Regions from separate parts of the Gottschalkia acidurici 9a genome, predicted to be linked through region 2. Evidence: riboswitches for the same ligand, from Rfam matches in the RefSeq annotation. Region 2 holds a riboswitch; the other holds the start of a gene.

Region 1 (7,214 bases), 1.0 Mb from region 2:
TAAGTAAGCAAAGTGATCTAGTTTACCTGAAACTTTAAGTGATAATGTACCTGATTCTCCAATACCAAGTCCTCCACCAACTTCAACACCTAATTGGCTATTCCTATAAAAATCGCCATTGATAGAATAGTATATAGACTTGCTATTTTCTAAATTAACATAAATATCACCCTGGAATCCATATGTACCACCCCTATAACCCCTATCTAAAGTATAGTTCAAAATTCTATGAATAACCATAGGGCCAGATTTATTTACTTCACAGTAAAAAACCATTTGAACGTAATATTTACCTTTTACGAATATAGTTTGAGAAATCTCCCTATATTCTGTTCCACTAGCAGTACGTAAAGATATAGCATCTGTTTCTAAACTATTTTGAAGCATTTCTTTAGCTTCATTTTTACTAATATTAGATTTTTCAGATAAGCTTTCTGCTAATTCATCTAGTGTTTTAGGATCACTAATTGTAACATCAGAGTTATTTAAATCCAAAGTTTGTGTGGAATCAATCGTGTCATTAGAAGCATAAGAATCAATAGAAACTGATAAAGTGAGTATGGTAGCAATTAAAAAAAGTGATAGATATTTGGTTAACGATTTAATCATTCTCATATAAATATGCACCCTTTCCATTTGTTTTTTCAACGTTGAAATATTAAATTTACAAATGCTAGCATAAATCAATCATATGACATAAAGAATTAAGTGTCAAATTAAACTATTTTTTATTTAAATACCTATTACAGGTTAAAATGTTTAGATTGTAATCAAGGTAGAGTTTTACACTAAGAACCGAAGATCAACCGAATGTTTTTCTCAGTTATCCTTCTGGCTCACGCGAGTGTTCCTGAAGGGAAATAAAGTTTTAGTTAATTTTTTAAAAAAGGTTATAGGTTATCTGAATACTAGAGTAAAGCCTTGTCTTTTAAGCCTGTGGAGCAAATTATCCTTACATGATCTTTTTATAATAATCATGGAAGAGAGGTTGCAGTGAGAGGGTTTTAGGTATAAAAAAAGATATGCAATTAATACATCTCTTAAGGGTTACAAACTTTACAGGCAGTATATACCGTGACTTGAGCTTCACTTGACGTAACGTATTGCTTTATTTGTCTTACAGTTCTACAGTTAGCTCTGTGATACTTTTTATCTGTCATGACTATAACAAGATCTACACTGGTGTTTTGCTGTGATTGAGTATTCGCATTATAGTTATTACTAGCAGTACTTTAGCTTCGTATTGAGCCTTAGCAGATTCGTTCCAAAGTCCTGTACTATTATCTTTGGCTTCTGATGTAAAACTAGTATTGGAATATTAAAGTTAGATTATTAGTTAGTAAGAACTGAAAGCAAGATAATAGAAGCATCAACAGAACACTTAGAGCAGTACCTGTAAGTAGAGATGAACTTATAGATTAAAAGTCAAATACAAAACTTATTATAAAAAAGCCGATGTTGCATGTATTGTTGGGAGTTCAAGAAAGTATATGAAGAAAGAAGGACTGTAATTAGCATGTGAGTTTGAGATAGCTATTGACATAAAAAAACTATGTGGTAACATTACTCTATTGAAAATAGAATAAAAAACTTGATTACCTTATCAAGAGAGGTGGAGGGACAGGCCCTATGAAACCCGGCAACCGATAATTTAAATTATTTGGTGCTAAATCCTGCAGGACTAGAGTTCTGGAAGATGAGGTCTTATTATAATAAGAAATAAGGGCTCTTCTTTTAGAAGGGTCCTTTTTAGTTAACAAACCAATTTCAATGTACTTTTGAAATTACATGAGTTATTAATATTCTTATCAATGACATAGAAGAAACTATCGACATAGGGGATTAAGAATTATAAACAATGAGAAGGATAAGATACTCAATATGCGTCTTATTGTGAATAATAAATATAAGGAGTGATATGTTAAAATGAGAAAATGGTTATTTACATCGGAGTCAGTAACAGAAGGACATCCAGATAAAATGTGTGATCAAATATCAGATGCTATACTAGATGCTATGCTTGAAAAAGATCCATCGTCAAGAGTTGCTTGTGAAACTACAGTAACTACAGGGCTTGTGATGGTAGCAGGGGAAATAACTACAAATACTTATGTGGACATACCTAAGTTAGTAAGAAAGACTGTAGAAGAGATAGGGTATACTAGAGCGAAGTATGGATTTGATGCAGAAACTTGTGCAGTTATGACTACTATAGACGAACAGTCAGCAGATATAGCTCAAGGAGTAGATGAAGCTTTAGAACATAGAGAAGGGCAAAAAAATGAATTAGATCTAATTGGAGCAGGAGACCAAGGTATAATGTTTGGTTTTGCTTGTAATGAGACTAAAGAGCTTATGCCGCTTCCAATATCATTAGCTCATAAACTAGCAAAGAGATTAACAGATGTAAGAAAAGATGGAACACTAGACTACTTAAGACCAGACGGAAAAACTCAAGTAACAGTAGAATACCATGATAATAAACCAGTTAGAGTAGACGCTATAGTTATATCTACTCAACATGGACCAGAAATAGATCAAGAGACTATAGAGAAAGACTTAAAAGATAATGTAATAAGTCCAATAATACCAAAAGAATTATTAGATGAAGATACTAAATACTATATTAACCCAACTGGAAGATTCGTAGTTGGAGGGCCACAAGGAGATACTGGACTTACAGGAAGAAAAATAATCGTAGATACTTATGGTGGATATGCAAAACATGGAGGAGGAGCTTTCTCAGGAAAAGATCCAACAAAAGTAGATAGATCAGCTGCCTATGCTGCAAGATACGTTGCAAAAAATATAGTAGCTGCAGGACTTGCAGATAAATGTGAGCTTCAACTTGCATACGCTATAGGGGTTGCACAACCAGTATCTATACTTGTAGATACTTTCGGAACTAATAAGATAGAAGAAACTAAAATAGAAGAACTAGTTAAAAAACATTTTGACTTAAGACCAGCTGCAATAATAAGAGATTTAGACTTAAGAAAACCAGTATACAGACAAATAGCAGCATACGGACACTTCGGAAGAGAAGACTTAGGATTATCTTGGGAGAAAACAGATAAAGCTGAAATCTTAAGAAAAGAAGGACTAGGACAATAATAAACCAATAAAACAATAAAAAAGAGCCTATACAAGGCTCTTTTTTATTGCAAAAAAATACAAGTAGTTAATGAAACTCTATTACATAGTTAGCACGACTTTATATATACACTAAATAGAAAAGAACGGACTTGAAAGATATCTTAAGCGGACTTTTACTCAACTCCTAAATTTACCAAATAAGTCTACATATATAAACTATACTTACCTAGGAATAAACAATGGAGTACTCCTAACGGAGGTAAGTATGTATATAAAGATAAATCACTTTTACGAACAGATTAAAAGTGGAGGACCAATAGATAGTAAATATAAAGAGGAGATTTTAGAAGATTTGAAACCACTGATAATATCGTCAATAAAGAAATACTATAATAATTATCAAATGTACGATGACCTTATTCAAGAAGGATATGAAGTTATATTAACTATATTGCAAGAAAAGAAACTAGAAAGTGGAAAACACTTCTTAGGATATATAAAGAATGCTTTAAGGTTTCATTACTTAGACAAACATAAAATAAAGGAAAGTTCTATATCTATAAATCACAATATAAGTGATGGTGAAAATTTAGAACTAGTAGATATGTTAGAAGATCCTAACTTAACTCAGGACAACATCATAGTAAAAAAAGAAGAACAAAGAGAACTTTGGAATAGTTTATTAGAACTTACGGAAAGACAACGAGATATAGTTATACTTTTTTATGTAGAGGAAAAGTCCATAAATTATATAGCAAAAAAGTTGGGTATATCTTACAGAACAGTTGTAAATACAAAAACCACAGCATTAAAAAAGCTTTTTACTTTAAATGAAAGATAGATGTATCAGATACCTAGCTTTGTTCGTAAGCACACTCAATCCTTTATGGTTACTATATAATCAATTCCTAAATTAAAGAAACTTTGAATTTAATTTTCTTCTTATAGTAAATACATCTCCTTATTTCTATATAGGGATTAAAGGAGGTGACAACATGCCAATAACAACAGAAACTAAAAGTTCAAAATTAAAACTTATTTTAGAGAAGGGAAAAAACGATAAAGGTGAACCAATCGCAAAATCTAAAACTTTCTCAAATCTAAAACCAGAAGCAACAAATGAAAGCATCTATCAAGTAGCAGATACAATATCTAAGCTACAAAAGCTACCCCTTATAGAGGTATCAAGAGTAGATGAAGTAGTAATCTCGAAACAATAAGTAACTACACAGTAGAAAGGAAGGTGATATAGTGAAGACTGAAAAACTACAACTAATATTTAAGAATGAAAGTAACTCAAACGTAACCCTAACTGTAGAAGATCCAAGTAATGAATTAACTGAATTAGAAGTAAAAGCTGCTATGGAAGATATAGTAAGCGAAGATGTATTTAGAACTAAAACCGGAAATATAGTTTCAATATCAAGAGCAAAAATAGTAACAACTGAGACTAGAGAATTAGAAGTACAATAAAAAAAGGAGAAAGGAGCTGATTATCAGCTCCTTTCTAACATCCAAATTGAAAGCGAGGCTGATAAACATGGAGAATATATACACTAATGTAGCAAATCTAGGATTTCCTATAGTAGTTTCTATCTATTTGCTAGTTAGGATTGAAGGAAAATTAGACCACCTTACGGAAAGCATAGATAATCTTTCAAAAGTTATAATTTCTTCAAAGATATAGGGTCATTTTTTAAAAGACTATAACGGAGAAGAAATAAGAGTATGTATAAATCTCATGAATATTTCTGTTGAAGTTATAGTCTAAATATATAAAATCAGATGGCAAATTGAAGTGTTTTTTATAGATAAAACAAAATTAAATATAAAAAAGTCTTTGGAGCAACTGAAAATGCTGTTGCTTCTTTTAATGTAACATAAAGTATAAAAAATGAGTTTTGTAAATAATTTTGTAGTAAAATGTTGAAATACCATATAAATCAATGAGTTCATAAATAGTTAAAGTTATGTTATAGTGTAGTAAGGAGGTAATTATATGGATATAATGAAGTTTATTGACTTCGCACTAGTAGGAGTGCCAGAAACGACTATGATGTTGCTTATAGGACTTTTATTAGGTTATGGTAAGGGGTTTTATAAAAGATTAAACTTTTTAATGTTTAGAGTTGTAATAGCAACTGTCTTAATACTTTGTGCTATATTCTTTGTTAGAAGCAGATTGACTAGTATACAAGCTATAGGTATGTCTAGTCTTTTAATCTATATAGTAACTTTCAAGAGTTTGTTTGGAATGAATATAAGAAAAAGCATAGTAACTGGAAGTCTAGCGATCTTTATAATATCTGCAACTGAAATAGTTACCTTTCCTATACTGAAATACATTGCAGAAGGTAAATACTTTGAAGATAGATTTAACGTAACTTTAATTACTAGAATTATACAATTTATAATTTTAATATGCTTACATAAATTTGAGATTTCACTAACTAATATTAGCGCAGTTAGTAGAGGGTGGTATAGATTAAAAACCAATGAAAAGATCACATCGATATTTGTTATGCTATTACTTATGCTATGTGTTATATTCAACACAAGCTATTCTGATTTATGCTTAAAGATAAATATGAACACTTTAAATTCAAAAGACTTGAATATAAATATGACTATATATTTTATAGAAAACTTATTATTTATAGCAGTAACAGTTTATATCTTAAATAGAACAAAAGATTACTATAAGTATGAAGAAATTCTATTAAAAGGAGAGGATGAGTTGTTACTAAGGTTACTAGATGCAACAGATGATAGTGATACTATAAGAAGGTATATAAGATTATGTGAAGCATATTTAGAAAAGTCTATAAAGGAGGTGAAATAAAATGAATAAAAAATTTGCAAAGATATTAGGGACAGGCTTAGTTGCTTTAGTAGGTGTATTTACTGTGTTTGTACAACAAGCTTCAGCTTGTGCAGTAAATTTTGGAGAAACTAAAATGCCGAAAGCTTTAAATAAATAGAGTATGGGGGGAAATCCCCTCAACCTTTATTTTAAAATGAGGGTGAGAATAGATGAGCAGAGTAGTAAAAAAGATAGCTAATGATACATATGAATTTAGTCGTGGCAAGTATAGTAAGGAAGATTGGATTGAAATTCTAGAATATATGTTTCATAGAATGACTGTATTTACACTGTTTATACTATCATTAGCTATACTGATATATATTTTTAAGTTAGATATGAACATATATGTATTTACAGGTAGTTTTTTATTATTAAGAGCGAAGTTTGGAGGTGTACACTTAGAAAGTGAACTTTTATGTTTCGTTGCAAGTGTAATATTTCCATTTTCAGTATACTTCTTCTTCAAAGACATACATATAAGCAAAATTACAATCCTAAGCACTTACTTAATTTCTGCACTTATATTATTTAAATTAGGAACAATTGATAATAAAAACAGACAATTAACTATAGAAGCTAAGAAGAGATTCAAAAAGCAAGGAATGATAGTTTTAACAATACTTCTTATAATAAATATTTTTACATTAAATAAATTTATAACTCTATCTGTTATATTTACAGTCTTAAGTTGTATAGCAGGTAAAATTAGAAATAGAGAGAAGGCTGAAATTTAGAGTTGTAATATAAGGAGTATGAAGATATATATAGAAAACGAGCAACCTGACTATTAAGTTGGTTGCTCGTTTTCATTTTATCAAATTAATATCAGAATTCTAAGGATTACAAACTTTACAGGAAGTACATCCCATATTTTGATCTTCACTTGCTGTAATATATTGTCTCATTTGTTTTACAGTCCTACAATTAGCCTTGTGATACTTTTTACCTGTCATAGTTGTAACAAGATTTCAACTAGTATTTTGCTGTGATTGAGTATTTGTACTGTAATTACTATTAGCAGTATTAGTAACACTTTTACTAGCTTTATATTGAGCCTTAGCAGATTCATTCCAAAGTCCAGTACTATTATTTCTAGCTTCAGATGCAAAACTAGTAAATGTATTATTATATTTTACGCCTGGATTTTAAATAACTGTAATATAAAGTATAAAAAATAAGTTTTATAGACAAATTTGTAATAAAATGATGAAATATAATATAAATGAATGGGTTCCCAGGTAACTAGATTAAT
Region 2 (7,214 bases):
TCCGCCTAAGAATGTTGACTCTATTCCTACTTCTCTTGCTTGTTTAGTTATTAGTGCTATTTTTTCATAATAATCTGGTATTACTAATACATCTGCATTTTTTCCTTTTATGCTTGTAAGTATTGATTTAAAATCTTTATCTTGTTTAGTGTATCCTTCACTAGCTACTACCTTTCCACCAGCTTTTTCAAATGTTTCTTTAAAAGCTTTTGCTAGTCCATCACTATAATCTGAACTTGTGTTGTATATTATTGCAGCTGTCTTAGCTTTTAAGTCTTCTCCAGCAAATTCTGCCATTTTACTTCCTTGAAAAGTATCTGTATAACATGAACGGAATATATTTTCTCCTTCTTCTGTTATATTCTTATCCGCTGTAGATGTTGCAGTTATCATTGGTATACCTTCCCTTGCTGCTAAAGGTGCTATCGCTGATGTGTTTGTACTAATAACAGCTCCTAATATACCATCTACTTTGTCACTACTAACAAGTCTATTATAAGCATTTACAGCTTCATTATCGTCACCTTTATCATCATAAGGAATTAACTTTACTTGTTTTCCTAGTACCCCACCTTTTTCATTATACTGTTCTATAGCTAATTTATAACCGTTTAAAGCAGCTTTACCATACACTGCAACTTCTCCTGTTTCAGGCGCTATTGCTCCTATTTTAATTACATCTGACTCTACCTTTGCACCATCTTTTCCATTTTCTTTTTGTCCACATCCAGCTAGTATAGTTGCACTCATTACAAGTGTCATTCCTACAGCCAGTAGTTTTTTAATCCTAGACATTTATTAATCCTCCTTGAAAAAATTATTCTTGTTTTTTATATTCTTTATACTTTTATACATTAAAGTACTAATTCATTATACAAAATTCGCGCTAAAAAATCAATTTGAACTTTATAATCTCAGGATGTTTTTAAGTATTTATAAAATTAACTTTTTTTCAGAAACATTTATATTTAATCATTATACTATTATTTGCCTCAATAGTAAATGAAAACCTCTTACAAGTTAAAGTAAGAGGTTTAATTTATTATATATTATATTCTAATTCTACTTTTACACTTTTATCGATAAACTCTTTGAATATATTTAACATATTCTCATCATTATTCATAGCCATTTCCTCTGGATGCCATTGTACTCCTACTACAAAATCTCTTCCACCCATCTCTACAGCTTCTATTACTCCATCCTTAGATGTTGCAATAACTCTTAAACCTTTTCCGAGCTCTTTTATACACTGATGATGTATACTATTAACCAGTATAGTGTTTCCTAAAATTTTTTCCAAAATGCTATTTTTAACTATCTTTATGCTATGATATGGTTCATATCTCTTTGATATCTGATTATGCTTTATAGTTTTAGATGGTACTTGTTCCATGTCTTGATAAAGAGTCCCTCCACAAACTACATTTAATAGTTGGTGTCCCCTACACACTCCTAATATTGGTTTGTGTAAGTTCAGTGCCATTCTAGTTACTTTTATTTGATATTCATCTTCTTTTGAGTTTACGAACCCTAATTTCTCATACGGTTCTTCTCCATAATAAATAGGATGTATGTCTGCTCCACCACATAAAAGTAAACCATCACATAGTTCTATCTGTCTTTTTATGTCTAGTATTTCATTTATGTGTGGAAGAACTATAGGTATACCTCCTACTTTTTCTACACAATTTACATACTTTTCACTAGTAAATACTCGTTCAGTAGATTCCATGATATTTTTTCCACTTTCATTTGATAAACTTCCTACTACTCCTATTATTGGCTTTTTCAAGACTTGTCTCCTTTATATCTCTTTTTTATTATAAATTTATATTATTCAAATTAATTGTCGTTGAAGTGTATAATAGTAATTATATCATAATATATTTTATAATAAAATCAATTTTTAGGATTTTAATCCTATACTATAAGAGTATGCTTGTTTACCTTATATGTTTAAAGCTTTTTCTATTCTTTTTAAACCTTCTTCTATTATACTTCTTGGAGATGCTATGTTAAGTCTTGCAAATCCTACATATTGGCTACCGAATGTAGTACCATCATTTAATCCTACTTTTGCTTTGTTTATTAAAAAGTCTTTTAGCTCATCTTGATCCTCAAATAGCTCTCTAAAATCTAACCACATTAAGTATGTTCCTTCAAGATTAAAAGTCTTTATTTTTGGTAATCTTTCTTTTATAAATTGTTCTACAAACTTAGCATTTTCTTCTAGATAGTCTACAAGCTCATCTACCCAATCTTCACCATATTCATAAACTGCTGCTCCTGCGTTTATGCTAAACACGTTTTCAGCACTTATATTGAGTTTAGTTAGCACAAGTCTAACTTTCTGTCTAATATCTTCATTTGGTATTAGAATATTAGAATAATAAAGTCCTGCTATATTAAAAGTTTTACTTGGAGCAGTTGCTACTATTATATTGTCATAGTATTCTTTAGGAAAAGTCATTAATGAATTAAATTGGTTACCTTTATATATTATATCTCCATGTATCTCATCTGAGAAAACAAGTATATTATGTTCTTTACATATGTTCATTATTTTTTCTAGATCTTCCCTATTCCATACTCTACCTACAGGATTATGAGGATTACATAGTAAAAGCATTTTTATATTTCCGTTTTTAATTTTATATTCTAAGTCATCAAAGTCAATTTCATACTTTCCATCTTTTAAAATTAGAGGATTTTCTACTAATTTTCTATCATTATTCTTAACAGAGTTAAAAAAAGGTGGATATACTGGTGGCTGTATCATTATTTCGTCACCTTCATTTGTTAATGATTGAATAGCTGCACATATAGCAGGCACAACCCCCGGAGTATTTACTATCCATTCTTCTTTAACATCATATCTATATCTACTTTTACACCACTCTATGAATGGTTTTCTATGCTTAGATTCTGTTAATGTATATCCATATATTCCATGTTTTGCTCTTTTTTCTATAACTTCTACAGCTTCCCTAGGAGGTGCAAAGTCCATATCTGCTATCCAAAGTGGTATTAAGTCATTCGTTCCAAAGTATTTATATGCACCATCCCATTTGTTTGAATAAGTTCCCATTCTATCTATTACTTCATCAAAGTTATATTTCTTACTCATTAAAATCTCCCTTTCCTTTATATATTCTTTAATGCATTTTCTAAGTCTTCTATCAAGTCGTCTACATTTTCTATACCAACTGACATTCTTATAAGATCTGGTGAAACACCTGCTACTATTTGTTCTTCTTCCGTTAATTGTTGATGTGTAGTTGATGCTGCATGTATTATAAGTGACTTAGCATCTCCTACATTTGCTAAATGTGAAAATATCTCTACAGATTCTATTAATTTTTTACTTGCCTCATATCCACCTTTAAGTCCAAAAGCAAATATACTTCCTGATCCTTTAGGCAAATATTTTTTAGCTATTTCATGATATTTATTTGTTTTAAGTGCAGGATATTTCACCCATGCTACTTTTTCATGATTTTCTAAATATTCAGCTATTTTTTTTGCATTCTCTACGTGTCTTTCCATTCTAAGCGAAAGAGTCTCTATTCCCTGTAAAATTAGAAATCCATTAAACGGAGATAGACAGGCTCCTATGTCACTCATAAGTGTATTTCTTGTTCTTGTAATATAAGCAGTTTCTCCGAACTGCTCGTAGAACTTTACTCCTTTAAATCTATCTTGTGCTTCTGTAAGCTGAGGGAATTTTCCGTTATCCCAATTGAATTTTCCACTATCAATTAGTATCCCGCCTATGCTAGTTCCATGACCTCCTAAAAATTTAGTAAGTGAATGAACTACTATGTCTGCTCCAAATTCTATCGGTCTACAAAGATAAGGTGTAGCAAATGTATTATCTACTATTAGTGGTACTTTATTTTCATGTGATATATTAGCTATTTCTTCTATATCAGATACATTTATTTCTGGATTTCCTATAGTTTCTATGAATACTGCTTTAGTTTTATCTGTTATTACTCCCCTAAGCTCATCTAAATTGTCAGGATTAAAATACTTAACATTTATACCAAGGTCTTTAAAAGTATAATTAAAAAGAGTTACTGTCCCTCCGTATAAAGTTGATGATGCTACTATCTCATCCCCCGCCTTTGCTAGACCTAATATTGCATAAGTTATAGCTGCCATTCCAGATGACGTTACTAATGTAGATAATCCACCTTCTAACTGTGCTAATCTATTTCCTAATATCTCAAACACAGGATTTCTAGTTCTAGAGTAAGCATATCCGAATTTTTTTAATGCAAAAATATCTGCAGCGTCTTCTGTATCATCAAATAAATAAGATGCTGTTTGATAAATTGGTACTGCTCTAGATTTAGCTTCTCTATCTATAGTTTGCCCTCCATGAAGTTGTATAGTTTCAAATCGTAATTTTTTGTCCATTTACCTAGCCTCCTAATTTTCTATAATAAAAAATCTTCCTACTATTGTTCAGTAGGAAGATAATCTTCTGTTTCGTCTTATCTATCAGGATCCTACCTGCTGGATGTAGCACCTTCAAGAAATTCTCTTGGGTTGCTGGGCTTCACAGGGCCAGTCCCTCCACCTCTCTGGATAAGAATATTTTATTATCAAATATGTACCATATATTATAGATTATTATATAGTCTTAATAATATTCTGTCAACTTTATTTTTTATAATTCTTATAGGTATTATAGAGATTACTTTTTATATCTTTACAAAAATAAAATAATAAACTATAATTGTGTTAAATCATATAAAGAAAAATATAATAACATCGAGCTAGGGGAGCCTTTTGGCTGAGAAGGTTTAAAAACCTGACCCTTTGAACCTGATATGGTTAGAACCATCGTAGGAAAGCTTATATTTAGTTTACTTTATAATAGTAGATTATTTTTGCTATATATTATTTTGCATACTATAAGGCTTACCTAGAGGTAAGCCTTTTTTGTATTCTCAACAGTATTAAAGAGTTTTATTTAGAAGGTGGTGATATAAATGAACATTTTTATAAATGGTCAGAAAGAAGTTATAGAAGAAAGTATAACTCTTTTAGATTATTTAATATCCAAAGGACTTTATCCAAATAATGTAGTGGTTGAATATAATCTTAATGTACTTAGAAGTGAAGATTGGGCTAATACAGTATTAAAAGAAAATGATAGCTTAGAAGTTTTAAGCTTTGTAGGAGGAGGTTGATAATATGTCCGATAAACTAATAATTGGTGGAAAAGAGTTTAGTAGTAGATTGCTTGTTGGAACTGGTAAATATTCTTCCGATAAGCTTATTCCACAAGTCTTGGAAAAATCTAAATCTGAAATCATTACGGTTGCTTTAAGAAGAGTAAATTTTAGTTCTGATTCAGAAAATATACTAAGTTACATACCTAAAGGTATCCAACTTCTCCCTAATACATCTGGAGCAAGAAATGCTGAAGAAGCAATACGAATAGCTAGACTTGCAAGGGCAACAGGATGTGGAGATTGGATTAAAATAGAAGTTATTTCAGACAATAAATATCTTCTTCCTGATGGATATGAAACTATAAAGGCTACTGAAGTTCTAGCATCTGAAGGATTCGTAGTCCTTCCATATATAAGTCCAGATCTTATGGTGGCAAAAGAGCTTGTTAATGTAGGGGCTGCTACTGTTATGCCTTTAGGTTCTCCTATCGGATCAAATAGAGGTATACAGACTAGAGAGCTAATTAGAATACTCATAGATGAAATACCTATTCCAGTAATTGTAGATGCAGGTATAGGTAAGCCCTCTGATGCTTGTGAAGCTATGGAAATGGGTGCTGATGCTTGCCTTTTAAATACAGCTATAGCTTCATCTAATGACCCTATACTTATGGCTCAAGCTTTTGGTAGTGCGGTTGAAGCTGGAAGAAAGGCTTACCTTGCAGGACTTGGAGAAGTAAATATAACAGCAAGTGCATCTTCTCCACTTACAGGTTTTTTAAACGAATAATTTGATAAAGAAGGTTATATTATGAGTTTTTATAGTATTTGTTCTAAATACAAGGACTTCAATTTAGAAAGTTTTAATAAGCAAATTACTAAAAATGATATAAGGAAAATCTTAAAGAAAAGTAAGTTAAATTCTATGGACTTCTTAGCATTACTCTCTCCAACAGCAGAATATTTTCTTGAGGATATGGCTCAGCTATCACATAAACTTACAGTTCAGCAGTTCGGAAAGACTATACTTATGTATACTCCTATGTATTTAGCCAATTATTGTACAAATCAATGTGTCTATTGTGGGTTTAATGCAGTAAATAGTATAGGTAGAAATCAATTAACATTTGAAGAGGTTGAAAAAGAGTCGAAATTAATTTCTTCTAAAGGATTTAGGCACATATTAATACTTACCGGAGATGCAAAAAGTATATCTTCCGTAGAGTATATTAGTAAATGTGTAGATATTTTAAGGAAGTATTTTAACTCTATCGGAATAGAAATATATGCATTAGAAGAGAATGAATATTCAACATTAGTACAAGCAGGAGTTGACTCTTTAACCATATATCAAGAAACTTATAATGAAGAGCTTTATGATAAACTTCATCTCAAGGGTCCTAAGAAAGATTATAGATTTAGACTTGATGCTCCTGAAAGAGCTTGTAAGGCTAATATACGTTCAGTAAATGTTGGAGCTCTCCTAGGTCTTGATAATTGGCAAAAAGATGCCTTTTTAACAGGATTACATGCAGAGTACATTCAGAATAAATATTCTCATATAGATGTTAATGTGTCTATGCCTAGAATACGACCTCATGTTGGTGAAGACTTCCCTTGCATGCCAGTTAATGATAAAAACCTAGTTCAGTTTATATTAGCTCTTAGACTTTTTATACCCAGAGTTGGAATAACAATGTCAACAAGAGAAGATGTCAATTTTAGAAACAATGTACTACCACTAGGTGTTACTAAAATGTCAGCGGATTCTAATACTTCTGTAGGCGGACATTCTAAAAATAGTGATGATAATGGACAATTTGATATATCTGATAACAGAGACTTACAGGATATGTTATTAGACATAAAAAACTTGGATATCAGCCAGTTCTTAAAGATTGGGATATCATATAGTTTTAGTTTATAAAAGGCTGGTGAATTTATGAATCTTTTTGAAGAAACTTTGTTAAATCAACTTGGTGAAAACAACTTTAAAGCTATACAGTCAGTCAAAATAGGTATTGC

The links. A riboswitch is a leader RNA that binds a small molecule or an ion and turns the genes downstream of it on or off. The one in region 2 is predicted to bind S-adenosylmethionine.
Region 1: another riboswitch for S-adenosylmethionine. It lies ahead of metK (methionine adenosyltransferase); the one in region 2 lies ahead of CURI_RS05915 (O-acetylhomoserine aminocarboxypropyltransferase/cysteine synthase family protein).

What each region holds. Positions count from the first base shown of each region.
Region 1 covers NC_018664.1:232,944-240,157, forward strand. Annotated here, with positions in the region: gene CURI_RS01120 (hypothetical protein) at 1-615, opposite strand, end outside; SAM riboswitch class I at 1,598-1,703, shown strand; gene metK (methionine adenosyltransferase) at 1,927-3,114, shown strand; gene CURI_RS14855 (sigma-70 family RNA polymerase sigma factor) at 3,362-3,937, shown strand; gene CURI_RS01135 (DUF1659 domain-containing protein) at 4,092-4,316, shown strand; gene CURI_RS01140 (DUF2922 domain-containing protein) at 4,348-4,569, shown strand; gene CURI_RS15180 (YvrJ family protein) at 4,637-4,783, shown strand; gene CURI_RS01145 (hypothetical protein) at 5,096-5,938, shown strand; gene CURI_RS15710 (hypothetical protein) at 5,940-6,077, shown strand; gene CURI_RS01150 (accessory gene regulator ArgB-like protein) at 6,130-6,696, shown strand.
Region 2 covers NC_018664.1:1,260,836-1,268,049, reverse strand. Annotated here, with positions in the region: gene CURI_RS05930 (ABC transporter substrate-binding protein) at 1-795, opposite strand, end outside; gene CURI_RS05925 (gamma-glutamyl-gamma-aminobutyrate hydrolase family protein) at 1,043-1,795, opposite strand; gene CURI_RS05920 (MalY/PatB family protein) at 1,952-3,130, opposite strand; gene CURI_RS05915 (O-acetylhomoserine aminocarboxypropyltransferase/cysteine synthase family protein) at 3,148-4,425, opposite strand; SAM riboswitch class I at 4,500-4,603, opposite strand; TPP riboswitch at 4,780-4,880, shown strand; gene thiS (sulfur carrier protein ThiS) at 5,004-5,204, shown strand; gene CURI_RS05905 (thiazole synthase) at 5,209-5,979, shown strand; gene thiH (2-iminoacetate synthase ThiH) at 6,001-7,116, shown strand; gene thiF (sulfur carrier protein ThiS adenylyltransferase ThiF) at 7,132-7,214, shown strand, end outside.